3 regions of the Rahnella inusitata genome follow, and region 2 is predicted to be linked to each of the others. Evidence: predicted binding sites of a transcription regulator. Region 2 holds the regulator's gene; each other region holds the start of a gene.
What was found. Region 2 encodes PhoB, which activates phosphate uptake and scavenging genes when phosphate is short. Its sites were predicted from a motif close to CTGTCATAAAACTGNCNNAT; they were not measured.
Positions count from the first base shown of each region.

Region 1: pitA (inorganic phosphate transporter PitA) is a predicted target of PhoB. The motif match lies at 1,642-1,661, and genes of this name have one in related genera.
Region 3: phoA (alkaline phosphatase) is a predicted target of PhoB. The motif match lies at 4,091-4,110, and genes of this name have one in related genera.

Region 1 is NZ_CP065024.1:608,452-616,247, forward strand. Features, by position in the region: gene pitA (inorganic phosphate transporter PitA) at 65-1,570, opposite strand; gene I2123_RS02785 (BaiN/RdsA family NAD(P)/FAD-dependent oxidoreductase) at 1,893-3,095, shown strand; gene I2123_RS02790 (hypothetical protein) at 4,364-4,588, shown strand; gene I2123_RS02795 (helix-turn-helix domain-containing protein) at 4,629-5,279, opposite strand; gene I2123_RS02800 (fimbrial protein) at 5,537-6,088, shown strand; gene I2123_RS02805 (fimbrial biogenesis chaperone) at 6,149-6,826, shown strand; gene I2123_RS02810 (fimbria/pilus outer membrane usher protein) at 6,885-7,796, shown strand, end outside.
Region 2 is NZ_CP065024.1:4,030,953-4,038,748, reverse strand. Features, by position in the region: gene I2123_RS18930 (ABC transporter substrate-binding protein) at 1-459, opposite strand, end outside; gene sbcC (exonuclease subunit SbcC) at 696-3,944, opposite strand; gene sbcD (exonuclease subunit SbcD) at 3,941-5,179, opposite strand; gene phoB (phosphate response regulator transcription factor PhoB) at 5,397-6,086, shown strand; gene phoR (phosphate regulon sensor histidine kinase PhoR) at 6,108-7,427, shown strand; gene I2123_RS18905 (cobalamin-independent methionine synthase II family protein) at 7,685-7,796, shown strand, end outside.
Region 3 is NZ_CP065024.1:2,498,887-2,506,682, reverse strand. Features, by position in the region: gene putA (trifunctional transcriptional regulator/proline dehydrogenase/L-glutamate gamma-semialdehyde dehydrogenase) at 1-3,947, shown strand, start outside; gene phoA (alkaline phosphatase) at 4,192-5,616, shown strand; gene I2123_RS11770 (LysR family transcriptional regulator) at 5,880-6,770, opposite strand; gene I2123_RS11765 (M55 family metallopeptidase) at 6,779-7,600, opposite strand; gene I2123_RS11760 (P1 family peptidase) at 7,597-7,796, opposite strand, start outside.

The DNA of each region.
Region 1 (7,796 bases), 1.3 Mb from region 2:
AAGGCGACCTGTGATTGCTCACAAGGTCGCCTTTTTCTTACCTGAGCCGCAGCTCAGACGTTTATCAGATAAGCTTCAGCGCAATCCAGTACAGCAGGCCGGAAAGTACAATCGAGACCGGCAGGGTTAAAATCCATGCCATCGCGATGTTCTTCACGGTTTTAGACTGCACACCGCCGCCGTCCACGATCATGGTGCCCGCAACCGCAGAGGACAGCACGTGCGTGGTGGAGACTGGCATACCGGTGTAACTTGCCACGCCGATAGACACCGCCGCCGTCAGCTGCGCAGACAGGCCCTGTGCGTAGGTCATGCCTTTCTTACCGATCTTCTCACCAATGGTGGTCGCAACGCGCTTCCAGCCAATCATGGTACCCAGCGCCAGCGCCAGTGCTACCGCGATGATGATCCAGATCGGAGCATATTCGACGGTCTGAAGAATGTCGGTTTTCAATTCGCCGAGGAAGCGTTTATCCGCAGGCGAGGTTTCCGGCAGCTTCGCCACTTTATCGGCCGTATCAGACACACACATCAGCAGGCGACGCATATGGCTGCGTTCATCCGTTGCCAGGGCGCTGTAAGACGGCAGATTGGTCAGCAGCGTTTGCGCGCGGCCGATAGCGTCGAGTGCGTGGCTGCTGTCGCAGTGGAACACTTTCGTAGCGTCGGTCGGTGCGATATTCACGTCTGGCGCAGGCACCAGAGGCGTTTGCGCGACCACGTGCGGTACTGCATCAACATGCTGCTGATAGTACTGTCCGAGGTGCGTCACGGCGTCGCGGGTACGAGTGATATCGTAACCCGTGGCGCTCATGTTGAGCACAAAACCTGCCGGAGCCACACCAATCAGGACCAGCATGATCAGGCCGATACCTTTCTGACCATCGTTTGCGCCGTGAGAGAAACTCACGCCAATAGCCGACAGGATCAGGCCGATACGGGTCCAAAAGGGTGGCTTCTTCTTGCCGTCTTTCTTTTCACGTTCAGCAGGCGTCAGGTGGATACGAGCATGTTTCTTATTGCCACTCCAGTAGCGACGCAGCAGGAAAATCATGGTTCCTGCGACAATCATCCCCACCAGAGGCGAGATAATCAGAGAGGCAAAAATACCGATCATTTTAGGAATGTTTAATGCATCGACCACGGAGGTGTGAGTCATCAATGCATTGGTCAACCCTACGCCAATGATGGCGCCGATCAGCGTGTGTGAGCTGGACGCCGGCAGACCAAAATACCAGGTGCCGAGGTTCCAGATGATCGCTGCCAGTAACATCGAGAACACCATGGCAAGGCCATGCGTGGAACCAACGTTGAGCAGAAGATCGGTTGGAAGCAAATGAACGATGGCATAAGCCACACTCAAACCACCGAGTATGACGCCAAGGAAGTTAAATACCCCTGCCATCACGACCGCTAATTGCGAACGCATTGCCCGGGTATAGATGACGGTTGCTACTGCATTGGCCGTATCATGAAAACCGTTGATGGCTTCATAGAACAGAACAAACAGTAACGCGAGAATCAATAACGAACCGGTATGAAAATCCAACCCGGCAAATAGATGCAGCATAATTGTTACGCCAGTTAGTGGTCATGAACGCCGCGCATTATCTGCGAGAACAGGGTGTCTATAAAAGGAAAATATGACATTTTTTTGATTAAAAACGGGTCAAAAAAAGCCGAAGCGGAGATTAAATCAATAATAATCAGTGATTTATTTACCCTTTCTTAATTGAAACATTTGCTTACTTAGCGCCATAAAACCCTGCTGCGACTGGTGTAACCCCTGTCAGTCACTTACAATCCGCGGCGCATGGCGGGCAAAATCGGCCCAGAAGCAGAGCGTATCCTATTTAAAACGTAGCTGAATTTTACGAAAAGAGAGGCCAAAAGTGGAACAGGTTGATGTGGTAGTCATTGGTGCGGGTGCGGCAGGCATGTTCTGTGCAGCGCAGGCCGGACAGGGTGGCTGCCGGGTTCTGCTGCTGGATAATGGCAAGAAAACCGGACGCAAAATTTTGATGTCCGGGGGCGGACGCTGCAATTTTACTAATCTATATGCCGAACCTGCTGCCTATCTTTCGGAAAACCCGCACTTCTGTAAATCCGCACTGGCGCGTTACACCCAGTGGGATTTTATCGACATGGTCAACCGCTACGGCATCGCCTGGCATGAGAAAACGCTCGGCCAGCTATTCTGCGACGACTCCGCCCAACAGATTGTCGCTATGCTCGATAAAGAGTGCGAGCTGGGGAATGTGGATGTACGACTGCGTAGCGAGATTTCCGACGTTCAAAAAACTGAAGACGGCTTTATTATCAAAGTGAACGGCTCAACTGTAAGTACTCACTCACTTGTGGTGGCGAGCGGCGGGCTTTCCATGCCGGGGCTGGGCGCAACGCCATTCGGTTATCGTCTGGCCGAGCAGTTTGGCCTGAAAGTTTTACCGACCCGCGCCGGTCTGGTGCCGTTTACCCTGCATAAACCGCTGCTCGACCATTTGCAGACATTGTCCGGCGTCTCGGTGCCTTCGGTGCTGACCGCGCAGGATGGCACCGTTTTTCGCGAAAGCATTTTGTTTACCCATCGCGGCATGTCCGGCCCGGCGGTTTTACAGCTATCCAGCTACTGGCAACCGGGTGAGTTTGTGAGCATTAACTTACTTCCAGACACTGACCTGGCGGCATTTCTTAACGCTCAGCGACAGGAACATCCGAATCAAAGCCTGAAAAACACGCTGGCGATGCAACTGCCGAAGCGTCTGGTCGAATGCCTGCAAACCCTCGGTCAGCTACCGGACGTCACGCTGAAACAGCTGAACGTGCCGCAACAGGCCGAACTGGTTGAGCAACTGCAGAACTGGCAGGTGCAGCCGAACGGCACCGAGGGTTACCGCACGGCGGAAGTGACTCTCGGTGGTGTCGATACCAAAGAACTTTCCTCGAAAACGATGGCGGCGGCCAAAGTCCCCGGTCTGTATTTCATCGGCGAAGTGGTAGACGTCACCGGCTGGCTGGGGGGTTATAACTTCCAATGGGCATGGAGTTCAGCGTGGGCGTGTGCGCAGGATTTGGTGGCTGTTTTGGAACAATAAACTTTGTACAGTAATTACACTCCATCACGTCAGCATTGGTGGCGTTGACCCGCTCTCTGTATGTGATCCAGCCATAATCAGGAATAACCGGCTTCTTTGGGTAATATGCCGGAGATAGGTGTCATGACCATCTGGCGAGAGCTAACACGTAGTGGAAGTGAAAGCAGATTAGAGGCCAACAACTAGACCAACTCAAATGGGGTAATGTATTGATTCACAAGCCTCAGCTAAAAAACCATTATCGCCATCTCCTAAAGTTTTTGTGATTTTTTTCTGATTGGTTATGCAAAGAATACCTAATCTATGAATGATTGTTTTGTAATCTTTTTCATTGGGGTTTTATTAATAATTAATCGGTTACTCCCGCATTCATCGATTAAAACTTCCTAATATCCATTACACATGGAGAGGTATTCTATTCAATAGAGAATTATTTAACAAAATATCCGTCGCGATCGAGCTGAATAAATACCAAAATAACGGTCGGTCGTTTTGGGGAGTTTTCGGCTATACGGGAAAAAGCCCAACTGGCGTGGGAGGGATAGGACGGTCGGGAACGCCCCCGTTTGAGCCGCCTAACTGTATTAGAGGGTATGCAATTCAATGATATTAATGAATTAGACCAGAGGTGGTAAGTATGTGGGCGACTTTAGGCGAAGTCTTTCCCAGTCCGTCATTATCATCTTTACCTACTGAAACATATAGAGCAAACCCCGATACGGGGTAGTTGAGTAAATAATTGGGCTATCTGTGAGTAAACCATAATATGTGCCAAGGTAGAGAACAATATCAGTACCCCATGAAGATATTTATAGCGAGTATAGCTGTGGGAAAGTCAAAATCTATATAAATCCGAAACAGGCATTAAGAATAAATAGGACTAAATTCTACTGTCTATCCTAACGGGTATTAGTGTTATACAGATAAGTCAGTGTTATGACTTATGGTTTAACCTCTACGCTCACTGAAAAATACATTTACTAAGTTATGACATGGTATGTTATTAAATATCTTGCCATGGGATGAAAACTCTGCAGTAACGTACGTTCGTAGAAAATTTCGCTTTTATACTTGCTGATTAACACGTTATTGTCTTATTTCAGACAATAAAAAAGTAGGGGTAATCGATCCATTTCGGCACAATAACAAATAAGACGGAAGGATTTAATTGTTAGATGAAGTATTTAATTCCATGCCAAAAAATGTTGGCAAGTCGATTACGGAACGCCTGATATCCAGGTGATAATTTATTTAAAAACGGATTGATCATGTTCAAGAAAATTTTACTTAGCACTATTTTAGCTTCTGCGTTAGTCTCTTCTTTTTCTCAGGCTGCTGATTCTCAAACCCAGCAGGAGAAAAAACGCTTCGAAGAAACACTGGTTAAGCCATGCCAGGGCAAGCAAGCGGGCGATCAGGTGCAGGTTACCACCCCGCGTGGTACGTCGGTAATGGCAACCTGTAAAATGACCGCAGAAATAAATATTAAGTAAAAAGTCAAAATATGAGGGAGATAATCCCTCATATCCCCCGTTAGAACTCCTTGGGCAAAGAAGTCACACTCAGCAACATTCCACGGTGCACATCAATGTATCCACCTTTCCTCAGTTCAGAAATTATTTTCATAATGTGGCTGCGCGATAATAATGTTCTGTCCTGGATGTAACGAGCAAGGTTTGTTTTACTTTTTATTTCATCAGGCTCTTTATTTAGCTCTAGAATATAGATGCGAACATTATCATAGGATGTTGGTCTGACCATATTCAGATTATGATGGAGATAATTACTGGCCGTAAACAGTAGCATCATTGAAAATGCCTTCCACAAATTATCCACTTCAAGCCGTGATGACAGGTCATCAATAGATATAACACCTATTTTCATTGATTCATTTGCCGAAATATACACCGGATCAAGAGGAATGATATAATTGCTCGTTCCCAGAAGAAAAGGGGCGTCTGCGGTGCTTAATATTCGGCCATCAGAAGCGCGATGGATAGTCACGCTGCCGGTTTCAATTAGATAACACATGGGTCTGCCGTTGCTAAGATAACTAAAACGCTGCCCTTTGCATGCAGAAATTGGAATGGCATGCGGGGCAAGGGCCTTAAGTAAAATCTCAATGTCTTCAACAGGTTTAAAATCACGTAATGATATAGAAGACCTTTTTTTTTCCCGCTGCATAATCGCTCCAGTTTATAAATTTCAGTCTTTTAAAAGACAATTTTTAAAGTATAGCACTCAAAAGCTATAACGGCGCTTTAGTGATATCAGCTCATAAAACAACCGCCAGCAAGTCATTTTTTGAAAGTCTGATAACGGACAGATAAATCGTATCTAAAAGTCCGGTGCTGGAGCAAAATGCGCCTAAGAAATACATCTCCTGTTATTTCTTCTTCAAATTTTATCTCGTTAATTTGTACTTCCTGAGGCTATTGAAAATGAACAAACATATTAAGACCGCGGTGCTGTTAACTGCTATTGCATTAAGCTCATCATCTGCCTTTGCTGCCGATGGCCAGGTGAAATTCACTGGAAAAATTCTGGATGCTGCCTGCACCGTCGACGGCGCTACGGACGGCGCAATTACCGTTACGATGGGCGAAGTGTCTAAAACTTCGCTGGCGGCAGCAGGCGATACCACCGATGCCACGAAATTCCACATCAAACTGTCTGCCTGCCCGGATGCGCTGACAACGGCTAGCATCAAGTTCGACGGCACGGCGATGGGGGGGGATGACAGTATTCTTGCATTGACCGCGGGCACTGTAGACGATCCCTCAGCTGAACAAGTGGGTATCCAGATTACTGATTCCGCAGGCGCAGTTGTTCCTTTATATACAGCGTCAACGGCTATCCCTGCTACAGCTGGTGGTACTGCGGACACCGGTACGTTCGATTTGCCATTCACCGCCCGCTATATTTCAACCGGTGCTGCCGTGAAAGCCGGTGTAGCAGATGCCGCAGCTAACTTTACCGTTGTCTATAACTAATCTCATTATTTAATATTCCGGATGATATTACATCATTCGGAATATAATGGAAATTTAACGATGAAATTAAAAACCCTCTCATTACTTGGTTTATTTCTGCTTACGCTGAACTCAGCGTATGCCGGTATTGTGGTCGGTGGTACTCGTGTTATTTATGATGCTAGCAAGAAAGAAACTTCACTTAATTTGACAAATCCGGATAAAACCCCTTATTTAATCCAGTCGTGGATTAACAGTTCAGACGGCAGCAATAATAAAGCGCCGTTCGTGATCACTCCTCCACTCTTTCGCCTGGACGGGGATCAGCAAAACGTTTTGCGTATTGTTCAGGCAGGTAACTTACCTCAAGATCATGAGTCAATGTACTGGCTGAATGTGAAATCCATTCCGTCTACGGGAAAATCAATTACGCAAAATACCTTACAAATCGCGGTTAAAACCACAATTAAATTGATTTATCGGCCGACAGGATTAAAAGGACATTCAGCGGAGCAGGATGCGGATAAATTGGTCTGGAAACGGTTAGGAAATAATGTCCAGGTAACCAACCCGGGGAATTATTATATGAATTTCAATAATGTTAAAGTGAACGGCATAGAGCTGAAAAACGTAACCTATGCGGCACCGCACGCCAGCGCGGAATTCCCACTTCCAGCCGGAGCGTCGGGCAGCAGTCTGAGCTTTGCGTTGATCAACGATTATGGTTCTTCGGGTGCACAACATACTGCTTCATTTTAAATATTCCGGTTGTTTTTACTGAGCCTTATTCGGAAAAACATACGTGGGGAACTATTACATGAAATCTCCAATGAGCCTGCAGAGGATCTGTCTGGCTGGTTTTTTTACCATGGCACTGCCTGCACTAGCCCGGGCCGGACAAGACGAAATGTATTTTAATCCTGCGTTATTAGAGATAGGTAACCCGCAAAAAGAAAAAACCGATCTGACCGTATTTGAAAGTGGTCAGCAGGCGCCGGGTAAATATCACGTCGATGTTTATCTTAATAACGATAAAGTTGATACCCGCGAAGTAGAGTTTCGCATGGTTGAACTTGCAGGCGGAAAGCAAAGCCTTCAGCCGTGCCTGAGCGTGGAAGAATTAAAAAACTATGGTGTCAGAACTACTTTGTATCCGGATTTAAATAAGCAAAAGGACTGTGCAGATTTGAGCGCTATTCCCGAAGCGTCGGCTGAATTTATTTTCAGCAATCAGAAACTGGCTTTAAATATTCCGCAGGCCGCTGTCAATACTCAGGCGCGCGGGTATGTTCCGCCCGAGCAGTGGGATGAAGGGATTAATGCATTCCTGCTCAATTACAGCCTGAGCGGGGATAACACCTACGCCAAAAACAGCAATGCGCAGGACAGTCAGAGCCAGTACGCCAACCTGCGGCCGGGCGCCAACTTTGGGCCATGGCGTTTACGTAACTACACCACCTGGTCTCGCGATACCGACGGCAACGACAAGTGGGACACGGTTTATACCTACCTGCAACGTGACGTGGTGCCGTTAAAAGGTGTGATGACGCTGGGTGACAGCACCTCGCCTGCCGACGTTTTTGACAGCGTGCCCTTTCGCGGGGCGCAGATTGCCTCTGACGACGACATGCTGGCTGACAGTATGAAAGGTTATGCGCCGGTAGTCCGCGGTATCGCGAAAAGCAATGCACAGGTCACCATCCGCCAGAACGGCTATCTGATTTACCAG
Region 2 (7,796 bases):
CTTGCCTTTCAGATCCGCGATGGTTTTCGCCGTGCTGTTCAGCGGGACCAGAAATTCATCTAACACCAGCGTGTGATTGGACGGATTCGAACAGATAATTTTGAACAAGCCGGGCGATGTGATTTCCCCTAAACCCAGCGCACCGGTGGCGGTGCCGTTGGCGCAGCCGTGGATCCTGCCGGTTATCATTCCTTCGACAATTTGCTGTGCGCTGGCAAATTTGACGCCTTTGACGTTCAGCCCGGCCTCTTTAAAGAAACCCTGTTCGAGCGCGACGTACAACGGCAAACCACCGACAATCGGCCAGTAGCCGATGCGAATTTCATCGTCGTCCGCGGCGAAAACGGTGGTGGGGATCATTCCGCCCAGCGTCATCACGCCGCCGGTGATCGCCAGCCATTTCATCATCTGACGGCGTTGTTTATTGAACGGAAGGATTTCAGGTTTGTCGTTTTTCATCGGCGTTCCCCTTGGCGGTTATGCAGGCTGTGCAGCTTGTACTGCAACTTGTATACATAACGTTAAGCACAGGGCGTGCCAGATCGACGGTTTAACGAAATAACCGATTATTCATCAGGTTGTCTGGAGAGAGCGCACTGCAACGGTGCGATTTTTGCGCGGGTGCTCACAGAAAGGATCCACCACAGGGCAAGGCGATAGCACGATTGCTAGCGGCTTGCCCTGTGGCAAAGCGGTCAGACTTTAAATTCACTGCTCAGGCGGCTGACGCCCAGACCGTTCACTTTGGTGACTTTGATTTGCACCGGAATGCGGTCTTTCATCGCTTCGACGTGGCTTATCACGCCGATGGTTTTACCGGAGGCATTCAGGCTGTCAAGGGCGTCGAGCGCGGTGTCCAACGTGTCAGCATCAAGCGTGCCGAAACCTTCATCGAGGAACAGCGAATCAATGCGGGTTTTATCACTGACCAGATCGGACAACGCCAGCGCCAGCGCCAGACTCACGAGGAAACTCTCGCCGCCGGAAAGCGTACGGGTATCGCGCACCGCATCGGCCTGCCAGGTATCGACCACCTGCAACTCCAGTGCGTCGCTGGTTTTGCGCTGTAACAGATAGCGGCCGTGCAGTTTTTCCAGCTGACGGTTCGCCAGATACACCAGATGATCCAGCGTCAGCCCCTGGGCGAATTTGCGGAATTTCGCGCCGTCGCTGGAACCGATCATCTGGTTGAGATAGCCCCAGTCGTCGCAGGTCAGCTGTGTCTGTGCAATCTGACCGATTAACGCCTGTTGTCCGCTGTGCCGTTCTTTATCAAATTTCAGCTGATTGCTGACTTCACCGAGTTGCTGCTGTAACCCTTTCAGCTGTTGCGCCAGCGCGGCCTTTTCTGCGGTCAGCTGAGTGAGGTCGATTTCGTTCTCGCTCAAATGTGCAGGGCGTGCCAGACGGTGAGTTTCCAGCGTCGCGCTGGCATCACTCAGCAGTGCCTGCGCCTGCGCCAGCTGTTGTTGCAGCCGTTCTTTTTGCCGCTGTAGTTGCTGACGCAGCCCGTCATCGAGCAGGGCGAGTCTCACCGCATCTTTGTCAGAGAATTCGCTGGCGGCCAGCGCCTGTTGCCACTCGCTCTCAGCCTGATGCAGACGTGCCGTGGCCAGCTGATGTTGCTGCTGTGTGCTGGCCAGCTGACCGGCCAGTTTATCGCGCTGTTCCTGTGCTTTGTTCAGTGCGTCGGTCGCGTCGCTGACGGCTTTCTCGGCGGCCAGTTGCTGCTGATGTAAGTGCTCGCGAACCTGCGCAATCTGGCGATCGCCGAACAGACTGCGACGCTGCGCGTTCAGCTCTGCCAGCGTTTTCTCGCCTTCAGTAAACTGTTTTTGCAGGTGCTCCATCTGTTCCTGAAGTCTGACCTGACTTTGCCCGATAAGCGTAAACCGCTCGCTCAGCAGGGCGGCGTGTTGCTGCGTTTTCTGTTGCTCCGTCACGGCGTCATTCAGCGCATCTTTCGCCTGTTGCAGGGCCCGCGCCAGCTGTTCGTGCTGACCCAGCAGATCCTGAGATTGTTGTTCTTCGCGATCGCGTTCCGCCAGCCATTGCTGAGCAGCGTCGGTATCCTGCAACCCGAACGTCAGGTTCAGCGGGGTACTCAGCTGCTGCCAGCTTTCCTGATGTGCGTTCAGCTGTTGCTTATCCTGCTCAAGCTGGGTTTGCAGACGCATTTGCTGCTCTTTCAGGCTTTTGATCTTCGCCGCCAACTCAATGCCGCTGGCTTTTTCTTTATCGAATTCTGCCTGCATTTGCTCCAGCCGCTGCGCGGTTTCTGACGGTTTGACGTCCTGGTAGCTTTCCACCGCCGGATGCGACGTCGAGCCGCACAGCGGACACGGCTTGCCGCTTTGCAGATTCGCGCGCTCGGCGGTGAGGCTGACGATCAGCTCTTCACTTTTCAGGCGCGCTTTAACGTCATTGAGATGTTCCAGTTGCTTCTGACATTGCAGACGTATCGCGCCAAGCCGCTGTTCTTCTTCCGTGACCTGCGTCTGGATCTGTAGGAAATCGGCGTTTTGCTGCACCACCCGGCGATTCAGCGGAGGGTAAAGCTGTGCGAGCGAATACAGCTGCTGGCGCACTGGCCGAAGTTGTGTCAGTTCGGCTTGGCGTTTTTGCAAGGCCGTCAGCGGATGCTGATTTTCCAGCGTGGCCTGATGTTGTTGCTGCGCGGTGAGTGCATCGGTCAGGGCCGTATGCCGTGTCTGATGCTGACGACTTTGCTCCTCAAGCTTCTGGCGTTCGGCGGTCAGCTGTTCCAGCGTGAGATTCTGTTCGCTGACTTGTTTTTGGACATCATTCACTGACTGCCGGGTGTCGTTTTGCGATTTCTGCCACTGGGCGATGCTGTTATCCAGTGGCAGGATCTGTTCTTCAATCAGCGTCTGCTGCTGGCGCTGTTCTTCGGCCTGTTTCTGGCGCTCACTCTGCGCCAGTTCTGCGGCCTGTTTCAGCGGCGTCATCTGCGCCAGTTGCTGTTCCTGCTGGTGAATCAGCTCTGCGGTCTGCTGTTGCAGGCTTAGCGTTTCCTGCTCGCATCGCTGGCGATCGTTCAGTCGTGAACGGAGTTTTTCCGCCGGTTCGCTGCGCGCCAGTTGCTGTAACTGCGGCGCAGCCTGCGCCATTTCCTGCTCCGTCGCGGCCAGCTGTTGCACCGATTGCTGATGCTTTTGCTGCACCTGCTGCCACTGTTGCAGCCAGTTAAGATCCTGCTGACGCTGCTGCGCCTGCTGACTGAGGCTGATTTCCTGCGCGTTCAGTTCTTTAAGCTGCATTTCCAGCGCCAGACGCTGTTCTTCACTGAGCAGTTCGATACCGGCCATGCGCTGATGCAAACCGTCGAGCGCCACGCGCGCCTCTTTATGTTGTTCGAATACGCGCTCAGACAGCTGGCCGTAGATTTCCGTGCCGGTCAGTTCTTCCAGCAGTTCGGCGCGATCGTTGGCGTCGGCATTGAGAAAGGCCGCAAACTGCCCCTGCGACAGCATCATCGATTTGGTGAAACGGCCAAAATCCAGGCCGGTCAGTTCTGCAATAGCGTCAAGTTTATCGCGGACTTTATCCGCCAGAATTTTGCCGTCCGCCAGCAATGCCAGCTCGACTTTCGGCGCCTGTAAATTGCCGTCCGGCGAGTTCTTCGCCCGGCGCTGGCTCCAGAAGGCACGGTAGCCAATGCCTTTGACCTCGAACTCCACTTCGGCCAGCGATTCGGCGGTGTGGCGGGTCATCAGTTCATTCTGGCTGGGTGTGACGTTGAGGCGCGGCGTCTGATGATACAGTGCGAGACAAATGGCATCGAGCAGGGTGGTTTTCCCCGCGCCGGTCGGGCCGGTGATGGCGAATAATCCGTTGCTGGCAAAAGGCTCAGCGGTGAAGTCGATTTTCCATTCGCCTTGCAGCGAGTTTAGATTTTTTAAACGCAGGCTGAGAATTTTCATTGTGCGGCGTCCTCTGCGTGATGGCCGCTGGTGACCTCATCGACCACCTGCGCGAACAGCGTGCGCATCCGCGCCTGACGCTGTTCGTCGGCGTCCGCTTCGAGCGACAGCCGCCGCTCGAAGACATCGCTCACGCTCAGCTCGCTGAGGGTTTCTTTTTCCTGTTGTTCAATGCTGTTAATGCGCTGTTCTTTACTGCGGCGCAGCAGCACGACTTCCACCGGCAGTTCGGCGGTCAGCGTCTGGATCCGCCGCTGAATGTCGCTGAGGTAATCCTGCGTCGCGACTTCAATATCAAGCCAGACCGGTTTTGTGGCATCGCCGTCGGTAAACTGCATCAGTTGTTTTTCTATTTCGGCCAGCGAGCCTTTGATCATCTGCATCGGCTGAAATACCGGAATTTCCAGCGTGTCGATGCTGTTAAGCGTTGCACCCGTAAAATCGAGCAAAAACACGCTTTTGGCTTTGCCGAGTTCGTCAAAACTCAGCGCAATCGGCGAGCCGCTGTAGCGGATGTGGTGGGTTTTCGCCACGCACTGGGCGCGATGAATATGCCCGAGTGCAACGTAATCGACCGGCGGAAAGGCCTGTGCCGGAAAGGCGTCGAGGGTGCCTATATAAATGTCACGTACCGAATCCGAGGTGCTGACGCCGACGGTGGTCAGATGGCCGGTGGCGATGATGGGCAGCGGAACGCCGAGCTGGTCACGCTTCGCCTGTGCCGCTTTATATAAAGCGTCATAATGGGCGGCGATGGCTTCTTGCAATGCCAGCTGCTTGTCGCTGCCGGACTGACCAGCCTGACTGGCTATCAAATCGCGCGGGCGTAAGAACGGGATCGCACACAGCACTGCGCCGGGCGAGCCATCCCGATGATTTAATTCCAGAACCTGCTCAGACAAGTCTTCACCGACGGTAGCGATCACGCGGGTATTGAGGCAGGAAAGCAGTTCCTTAGATTCATTGAGCGTGGCGACAGAGTCGTGGTTGCCGGCCAGCACTACCAGCTGGCAGCCGGTGTGTTGTAATTCCACCACGAAGCGGTTATACAGTTCCCGCGCATAGCTCGGTGGCGAGCCGGTATCGAAAATATCGCCCGCCACAATCACGGCATCTGCCTGATGAATTTCCACCTGTTCCGTCAGCCAGCGCAGAAAAGCCTGATGCTCGGCGGCGCGGCTTTTGGTAAAGAAATACTGGCCAAGGTGCCAGTCTGAAGTGTGGATCAGGCGCATGAAACTCCCGGTGATTCGCTGCACGGTAACAATGGCGCAAAGTATAAACGCCGTCGGGGGACGATGTCCCCAGAAAAATCAGGCGCATTTCAGCAAGATGGCTGTCAAAGTGCGGTGTAATAGACCATCCTTTCTATTCATAAATCTGTCACAAAACTGACGCATAATGGCGCCCGCAATCAAATAAAAGATCGCTAACCTATTGGCAGGACCTACGATGGCTAGACGTATATTGGTGGTTGAAGACGAAGCTCCAATCCGTGAAATGGTGTGTTTTGTACTGGAACAAAATGGCTATCAGGCAGTAGAAGCTGAAGATTTTGATTCCGCGATTGGCCAACTGGTCGAGCCTTATCCTGAGCTTATCCTGCTTGACTGGATGTTACCGGGCGGTTCCGGGATCCAGTTTATCAAGCATCTGAAACGTGAAGCCCTGACCCGCGAAATTCCGGTGATGATGCTGACCGCACGCGGTGAAGAAGAAGACCGGGTGCGTGGCCTCGAAGTGGGTGCCGATGATTACATCACTAAACCGTTCTCTCCCAAAGAACTGGTTGCCCGTATAAAAGCTGTGATGCGCCGTATTTCGCCGATGGCGGTGGAAGAGGTGATCGACATGCAGGGTCTGACACTTGATCCTTCCTCCCACCGGGTGATGGCCAATGAGCAGGCGCTCGACATGGGGCCGACCGAATTCAAATTACTGCACTTCTTTATGACCCACTCGGAACGTGTTTACAGCCGCGAGCAGTTGCTGAATAACGTCTGGGGCACTAACGTTTATGTGGAAGATCGAACCGTGGACGTGCATATTCGTCGTTTACGCAAAGCGCTGGAAACCAGTGGACATGACAGAATGATCCAGACTGTCCGTGGCACGGGATATCGTTTCTCAACGCGTTATTAGTCCCCACAGCGGAGAATCTGTGTGTTAGAACGTTTGTCATGGAAACGGCTGGCCGGCGAATTTTTTCTGTTTTGCCTGCCAGCGATCATTCTCGGTATTTTTGTCGGCCATTTTGGCTGGCTTCTCTTTGCGTCGCTGCTGGCGGCGCTGGGCTGGAACTATTATAACCAGCTTAAACTCTCACACTGGCTGTGGCTTGACCGCAGCATCACCCCGCCAAATGGTCGCTGGAGCTGGGAGCCGTTGTTCTACGGGCTGAACCAGATGCAGATGCGCAACCGGCGTCGCCGCCGTGAATTAGGGCAACTCATTAAACGTTTTCGCAGCGGTGCAGAATCCTTGCCGGATGCGGTGGTGCTGACCACCGAAGAGGGCAATATTTTCTGGTGCAACGGTCTGGCCCAGGAACTGCTCGGCTTCCGCTGGCCGGAAGATAACGGGCAACACATCTTCAACCTGCTGCGCTATCCGGAATTTCGCGTCTGGATCCAGGCGCGTGATTTTAGCCGCGCCCTAAATCTCCAGCTCAATAATGAACATTACGTCGAATTTCGCGTGATGCCTTATTCCGAGGGGCAGTTACTGATGGTGGCGCGTGACGTCACGCAAATGCGCCAGCTGGAAGGTGCGCGACGTAACTTCTTCGCCAACGTCAGCCATGAACTTCGCACCCCGCTGACCGTTTTGCAGGGCTATCTGGAAATGATGGAAGACGCCAAGCTGGAAGAGCCGTTTCGCACTAAGGCGCTCGATACCATGCAAGAGCAAACGCGACGCATGGACGGGCTGGTCAAGCAGCTCCTGACGCTGTCAAAAATCGAAGCCTCCGCCAATATGGATTTGCACGAAAAAGTCGATATTCCGGTGATGCTCGGAATGCTGGAGCGCGAAGTACAGACGCTGAGCGGCGGTCAGCACGAAGTGGTGTTCCGCGTAAACGACAAGCTGAAGGTCTTCGGCAATGAGGATCAGCTACGCAGTGCGGTGTCGAATCTGGTGTATAACGCGGTGAACCATACGCCGCCGGGCACCAGAATAGAGGTCAGCTGGCAGCAAACGCCACAGGGTGCGCAGTTCCAGATTAGCGATAATGGGCCGGGGATTGCGCCTCAGCACTTGCCGCGCCTGACCGAACGGTTTTATCGCGTCGACAAAGCCCGTTCCCGTCAGACCGGCGGCAGCGGTCTGGGGCTGGCGATCGTCAAACATGCGCTCAGCCACCACAACGCCCGGCTTGAGGTGATGAGCGAAGTCGGCGTCGGCACGCGCTTTATGTTTACGCTGGCACCGAGACTGATTGTTCCTTCCGATAACACCTCTAAAATTTCAGTGAAACCGTAATTTGCTGTTTTCTATTGAGCCCGTCATTTCTACATGACGGGCTTTTTTTGCTTGCTGCTTCATGAACTCTCCGCATTTGATCATGAATTTATTTCACCTCCCATGAAAATTCCTCTGTTGTGGGTGAGTAACCGGCATGACAGTATGGCCTTAAAGCCATTTAGACATCTAGAAGTCTAAATGTAACGCGGCGTAATTATTTACCCTGTAAATCATTTGCATTTCGTCTGCGACGGGGTGCCATTAAGGAGTCTTTCATGCAACGTACCACCCCTCCGTTCCGTGCTGACGTGGTCGGCAGTTTCCTTCGCCCGGCGGCTATCAAAGAAGCCCGTAAGCAGTTTCAGGCCGGTGAGATTGATGCCGGGC
Region 3 (7,796 bases), 1.5 Mb from region 2:
TGGACGAAGGCACACGCGAACGGCTGAAAGTGGCGGCACAGCAGATTGACCGAACACCGCACTGGCTGATTAAGCAGGCGATATTTTCCTATCTGGAACGTCTGGAAAGTGGTGATGCGCTGCCGGAAATCCCGGCGCTGAACGGCACTGCGCCTGAAAGCGCTGACGAATACACCGCACCGCTGCTACAGGAATCACATCAGCCCTTCCTGGATTTCGCCGAGCAAATTCAGCCGCAGTCCGTCAGCCGTTCTGCCATCACTGCCGCCTATCGCCGTCCGGAGCCGGAAGCGGTTTCCATGCTGCTCGAACAGGCTCGTTTACCCGCGCCGTTGAATGACGCCGCGCAAAAGCTCGCCGCCGACATTGCGACTAAGCTGCGTAACCAGAAGAGTGCAAATGGCCGCGCCGGGATGGTGCAAAGCCTGTTGCAGGAGTTCTCACTTTCCTCGCAGGAAGGCGTGGCGCTGATGTGTCTGGCCGAAGCGCTGCTGCGTATTCCCGACAAACCCACGCGCGATGCGTTAATCCGCGACAAAATCAGCAACGGCAACTGGCATTCGCACCTGGGTCGCAGCCCGTCGCTGTTCGTCAACGCCGCGACCTGGGGTTTGCTGTTTACCGGCAAACTGGTGGCGACGCACAACGAAGCCAGCCTGTCGAAATCGCTGAGCCGCATTATCGGTAAAGGCGGCGAACCGCTGATCCGCAAAGGCGTGGACATGGCGATGCGCCTGATGGGCGAGCAGTTTGTTACCGGCGAAACCATTGCCGAAGCGCTGGCTAACGCCCGCAAGCACGAAGAAAAAGGGTTCCGCTACTCCTACGACATGCTGGGTGAAGCGGCACTGACCGAGAAAGACGCGCAGGCGTATTTGCAGTCTTATCAGCAGGCTATCAACGCCATCGGTAAAGCCTCGAACGGTCGCGGCATCTATGAAGGACCGGGGATTTCCATCAAACTTTCCGCCCTACATCCGCGTTACAGCCGGGCGCAGTATGAGCGCGTAATGGAAGAACTTTATCCGCGCCTGCTGTCACTCACTTTGCTGGCGCGCAGCTATGACATCGGCATTAATATTGATGCTGAAGAAGCCGATCGTCTGGAAATTTCCCTCGATCTGCTGGAAAAACTTTGCTTTGAGCCGGAACTGGCAGGCTGGAACGGTATCGGCTTCGTCATTCAGGCGTATCAGAAACGCTGCCCGATGGTGATCGATTACCTGACCAATCTGGCACAGCGCAGCCGTCGTCGTTTGATGATCCGTCTGGTGAAAGGCGCGTACTGGGACAGCGAAATCAAACGCGCGCAGGTCGAAGGGCTGGAAGATTATCCGGTCTACACCCGCAAGGTTTACACCGACGTTTCCTATCTGGCCTGTGCCCGCAAACTGCTGGCGGTGCCGAACCTGATCTATCCGCAATTCGCTACCCACAACGCCCACACCGTGGCAGCGATTTATCAGCTGGCGGGCAACAACTATTATCCGGGTCAGTATGAATTCCAGTGCTTGCACGGCATGGGGGAACCGCTGTACGAGCAGGTTGTCGGGAAAATTGCCGAAGGCAAACTGAACCGCCCTTGCCGCATCTATGCCCCGGTCGGAACGCACGAAACGCTGCTGGCGTATCTGGTGCGACGTCTGCTTGAAAACGGCGCGAACACTTCCTTCGTGAACCGCATCGCCGACGCTACACTGCCAATTGCAGAGCTGGTCGCCGATCCTGTGCTGGCAGTTGAAGCGTTGGCCGCCAGCGAAGGACAGGTCGGATTGCCGCACCCGCGCATCGCCTTGCCACGTAATCTGTACGGCAGCAAACGCGTGAACTCCGCCGGTCTGGACATGTCAAGCGAACATCGCCTGGCTTCCCTTTCCAGCGCCCTGTTGCAAAGCGCCAGCCATCCAATCACCGCGCAACCGATGATTGATGCGCCCACGGACGACGGCGAATTCCTGCCGGTCGTCAACCCGTCTGAAAATACCGACATCGTCGGCCACGTGCGCGAAGCGACAGAAGCGGAAATCAGCCGCGCGCTGGACGCGTCCGCCGCTGCCGGCGCCATCTGGTTTGCGACGCCTCCCGAAGAGCGCGCCGCAATCTTGCAACGCGCAGCAGAATTGATGGAAGCGCAGTTGCAAAGTCTGCTTGGCGTGCTGGTGCGCGAAGCCGGAAAAACCTTTAATAACGCCATCGCCGAAGTGCGCGAAGCGGTCGATTTCCTGCATTATTATGCCGGGCAGATCCGCGAAGACTTCACCAATGACACCCACCGTCCACTCGGGCCGGTGGTGTGCATCAGCCCGTGGAACTTCCCGCTGGCGATCTTCACCGGTCAGATTGCTGCTGCACTCGCAGCCGGTAACAGCGTGCTGGCCAAACCTGCCGAACAGACGCCGCTTATCGCCGCGCTGGCCGTCGGTATTTTGCATGAAGCGGGTGTTCCGGCGGGCGTTCTGCAACTTTTGCCGGGCAAAGGCGAAACCGTCGGTTCGCAGCTGGTGAATGACGAACGCGTTCGCGGCGTACTGTTCACCGGTTCCACTGACGTAGCGGGTATTTTGCAACGTAACATTGCAGGAAGGCTGGATCCGCAGGGGCGTCCTACGCCGCTCATCGCTGAAACCGGCGGTCTGAACGCGATGATCGTGGATTCTTCTGCGCTGACCGAACAGGTGGTGATGGACGTGGTGGCTTCGGCGTTCGACAGCGCCGGTCAGCGTTGTTCCGCCCTGCGCGTGCTGTGTATTCAGGATGACGTCGCCGACCACACCTTGCAGATGTTGCGCGGTGCCATGGCCGAATGCCGGATGGGCAACCCGGAACGTCTCTCTACGGACATCGGGCCGGTTATTGACAGTGAGGCCAAAGAAGGTATTGAGAAACACATCGACGCCATGCGCGCCAAAGGCCGCACGGTATATCAGGCAACACAAACTTTCGCAGCCGACCAGAGCGAATGGGCACGCGGGACGTTCGTTAAACCCACGCTGATTGAACTCGACAGCTTCGATGAAATGAAGAAAGAGATTTTCGGCCCGGTGCTGCACGTGGTGCGTTACGCCCGTCAGGATCTGGATAAGCTGATCGGTCAGATTAATGCCGCCGGCTACGGCCTGACGCTGGGGATCCACACCCGTATCGACGAAACCATTCACCGCGTCACGCAGCAGGCGCACGTTGGCAACATGTACGTGAACCGCAATATGGTCGGCGCGGTGGTCGGCGTCCAACCGTTCGGCGGCGAAGGCCTGTCCGGCACGGGCCCGAAAGCAGGCGGTCCGCTGTACTTATACCGCCTGCTGAGCAGCCGTCCGCAATTCGCCGTTCAGCAGACCCTGTTGCGTCAGGATCGCGAACTGCCGCTGGATGCCTCGGTGCGCGAAGCACTGCTGGCACCGCACCGCGCCCTGCAACAATGGGCCACCGGGCAGAAGCAAAGTGCAGCCTTCATTGAGGTCTGCAAACGATTCGCAGAAAGCAGCCAGGGTGGCACCTTGCGCACTTTGCCGGGGCCGACCGGCGAGCGCAACACATACGCCCTGCTGCCGCGCGAACGCGTCCTGGCATTGGCCGACAATCAGGACGATGCGCTGACTCAGCTCGCCGCCGTCACCGCGACCGGTTGCCGCATTCTGTGGCCGGAAACACCGTTGCAGCGCGAGTTGTTCAATCAGCTGCCGAAAGCCGTGCAGGATCGCGTGGACTTCGCCAAAGACTGGCACAACGATGCGCCGGTTTTCGATGCGGTGATTTATCACGGTGACGCCGATCAGTTGCGTGAACTCTGCCAGCTTATCGCCAACCGCCCTGGCCCGATTGTCTCCGTACAAGGGTTCGCCCGCGGCGAAGACAATATCCTGCTCGAACGTCTGCTTCACGAGCGCTCTTTGAGCGTGAATACCGCGGCGGCAGGGGGAAATGCGAGTTTGATGACCATCGGCTGAATTTCTTACGTCCGTAGGCTGCCGCAATGGCAGCTTTGCCCCTCCTCTTCGTAGGGGAGGAGCAAACCGAGTATTGCCTTACATAGCATTGATCGCGTTCAAAAATGTTGAAAACCGTCACTACGCCCCGTGCACTCCATTCTTTGTCATAAATCCGTCATCCTCCTGATCTACCCTCCCAGTAACAAAATAACTCAAACTGTGTGTTTTTATTTCTGACGCTTCATCAAAAGGAGTTTTGACAATGCAACAACCTGTATCTCTGATCGCTCGCGCCATCGCCGCCTCTTTACTGCTTTCCGCCTCTGCAGGAGCATTTGCTGCTGAAGATAACGCCTTGTCCGATCGCGCCGCTAAAGGTGTGATAACTGAACAAGGTGGCGCTCGCCGTCTGAGCGGTGACCAGACAGCCGCGCTGAAAGCATCGCTCTCTGACAAAACGGTTAAGAACGTGATCCTGCTGATCGGCGATGGTATGGGTGATTCCGAAATTACCTCCGCGCGAAATTATGCAGAAGGCGCGGGCGGCTATTTCAAAGGCATCGACGCCCTGCCGCTGACCGGCCAATACACGCATTATTCTCTTGATAAAAAAACGCAAAAACCTAACTACGTTACCGATTCCGCTGCGTCCGCTACCGCCTGGACCACCGGCGTGAAAAGCTATAACGGCGCAATCGGCGTGGATGTGAACGGTAAAGATCACCAGACAATCCTCGAAATCGCCAAAGCGGCGGGGAAAGCCACCGGCAACGTTTCTACCGCAGAGTTACAGGATGCAACGCCCGCTGCACAAATCGCGCACGTGACGTCGCGTAAATGCTACGGCCCGGAAGAAACCTCAGAGAAATGTGCCACCAATGCGCTGGAAAACGGCGGACGCGGCTCAATCACCGAACAGTTGCTGCACGCCCGCGCCGATGTCACGCTCGGCGGCGGCAGAAAATCATTCAGCCAGCTGGCGAAAAGCGGCGAGTTCACGGGGAAATCTCTGAAAGATCAGGCGCTGGCGCAGGGTTATGAGTGGATCGAAAACGCCGACAAGCTCGCTGCTATTACCCAGGCCGGTCAGCAAAAACCGCTGCTGGGTCTGTTCTCCGAAGGCAACATGCCGGTGCGCTGGCAGGGTCCGAAAGCCTCTTATCACGGCAACATTGATAAACCCGCCGTCACCTGTGAAGCCAACCCGCAGCGCACCGCGGATATCCCGACGCTGGCCGTAATGACAGAAAAAGCCATCGACCTGCTGAAGACCAATGAAAAAGGCTTCTTCCTGCAGGTGGAAGGCGCATCAATTGATAAGCAGGATCACGCTGCTAATCCATGCGGACAGTTCGGTGAAACGGTCGACCTGGATGAAGCGGTTCAGAAAGCGCTGGAGTTCGCCCGCAAAGACGGCAACACGCTGGTGATTGTCACCGCCGACCATGCACATTCCAGCCAAATCATCGAAGCCGACGCCAAAGCTCCCGGCCTGACGCAGACGCTGACCACCAAAGATGGCGCACCAATGACCATCAGTTACGGTAACTCAGAGGATGACTCCCAGGGCCACACCGGAACCCAGTTGCGGATTGCAGCGTTTGGGCCACACGCGGCGAATGTGGTGGGTCTGACAGATCAGACTGATCTTTTCTTTACGATGAAAGGGGCAATGGGGATCGAATAGTTTTTAGTGCAGCGGGCGGCTATAAGGCGGCTGTTTGTCTCTGACCGAGAATATTTACGGGTTTGCTTTGCTCCTCCCCCTGCGAAGGGGGAGGCCGGGAGGGGGTATAACACGCCATGAATTTGCCGGAGAAAACGTGAACTTATTGATTTGGCATCATACCCCACCCCAACCCTCTCCTTCGCAGGGGAGGGATCTGTCTGTGTACTGTTTTACGTAGCCCGTGGGTAGCAACACTCGACCTTGAATTTGATTTTGATTTTTTAACCGCCCCCCTCCCCCAATGCCCATAATTTGCGCCTTATCAGCTGCTTAAGCTTCAGCGCCGCCTGAGATACCGGCTGGTCGCGCCTGTTCAGCAAAATCACCTCAAAGGGTAACGGCTCGATGACCTCACAAATTTTCAGCTGATCGACATACCGCTGGGCGGTAAACGTATCGACCACCCCGACGCCGCCGCCGGCCAGCACCATGTCGGCGATGACAGAGTAGGTTTTGATGTGCAATGAAGACTGCGGCGTCAGGCCGTTTTCGCGCAAGACGCGGTTAAGTACCAGACCCAGCGGATCCTGCTGCTGTAGCATCATCAGATCATTTTCACATAGCCACGCCAGCGATACCGGCCCTTCAACCTCGGAATCCTTCGGCAACAGCGCGACCATGTTGCCTTGATAGATGGACTCCGAAACCAGCTCCTGCGTGGCAGGCTCGCCGAAGGCCAGTGCGAAATCCATTTTGTATTGCAGCAAATCCTGACTCAGCGTGTTGAAGTGTCCGGTCACCAGTTCGACGCTGCCGCCGGGGGTCTGACGGCGGAAATCTACCAGCACCGGCGCCATCACGCTGTGACCCAGGGCGTGAGCAGAACCGATGCGCACATGCTGACCTTCGCCCTGACGCAGCTGCTCCGCCAGCGCACCGATCGCCTGAATATGGCTGAACAACGCCTCGACTTCCGGCATCAACCTGCGCCCTTCCGGCGTCACGATCAACCCCTGCGGCGTACGGTCAAACAGCGTGAACCCCAGCTGCTGCTCGGCGTGATTCAGAACGCGGCTGACGTTCGGTTGCGACACATTCAGCAAGCGCGCCGCGCCGCTGACGCTGCCCGCCTGCAAAACCGCCTGAAACACTTCAATGTGACGTAAGCGCATGTGTTGCCTTATTTCTGAGTCGTTGCCAGATAGGAAAATGCACTCAGCAGGCTGATGATATTGGCCACGTTCGGGCTGTGATAGCCGACGGTGACGGCATCCAGCCGCTCGACGCCAGGGATCAGGCAGAACAAATCGGCCAGCACCGGCCTGGCGGTCATCAGTTCGAGATGATACGGCGGGCTGAATCTTCCGGCGGTGATCGGTGCGGGTTTGCTGACCGCCAGCGTGGCGTGTTTACGGATTTTCGCGCGGGCGATTGCCGGGCTGTCGGATTCGGCAGCGTTGGCGGAAATCGCGCGTTTGACGCAGACGTACTGAGATTCAGGATAATGGCGACGGATCCAGGTTTCGAGATGATCATCGCCGGTCACCAGCCATAGCGGGACGTTCAGCTCGGCACCGGCGGCCGCGTACAAATCGCTTTCGCCCACTACGTTACCGTTGAGTTTGACGCGGTAGAAAGCGCGGCCATTAATGGTATGCGCCAGCACGCCATTTTCACCCGCGGCAGTGTGGAAACCGACGAACATCAGGCCGTCGTACTGCTGTTGCTGCAAACCTTCAACCATCGAGAGGCCGCGCGGTTTTCCCTGCACCAGACGGGCGCGCGGATCGATTTTGTCGGCGCGCAGGTTTTGCATCATCGCATGGCTGTCGGCTACCGTGACTTCCGTCGCGCCACCGGCGAACGCGCCGTCAATCGCCGCGTTCACTTCCTGTTCCATCAGTGCCCGCGCGGCATCGTAATCGGCATTGCCGGGGCTGCATTGTTCAGGACGCATCACGCCCGCAATACCTTCGATGTCAGCAGAGATAAAAATTTTCATGATTCGTTCCCTTTTAAATTGGCAAGGCTGTCAAGGACTTCACTCAGCCCCAGCCGGAAATGTCCGTCGAAGCCGCAGACGGTTTCGGCGCTGAGCATCGCGTCAATGACCGCGTGCTCGGTGGCGTCCGCGGCCAGCGCCAGTAAAGGCTCGAGCTTGTCATCGGTCAACGTGACACCGTCACGCTGCGTGGAGA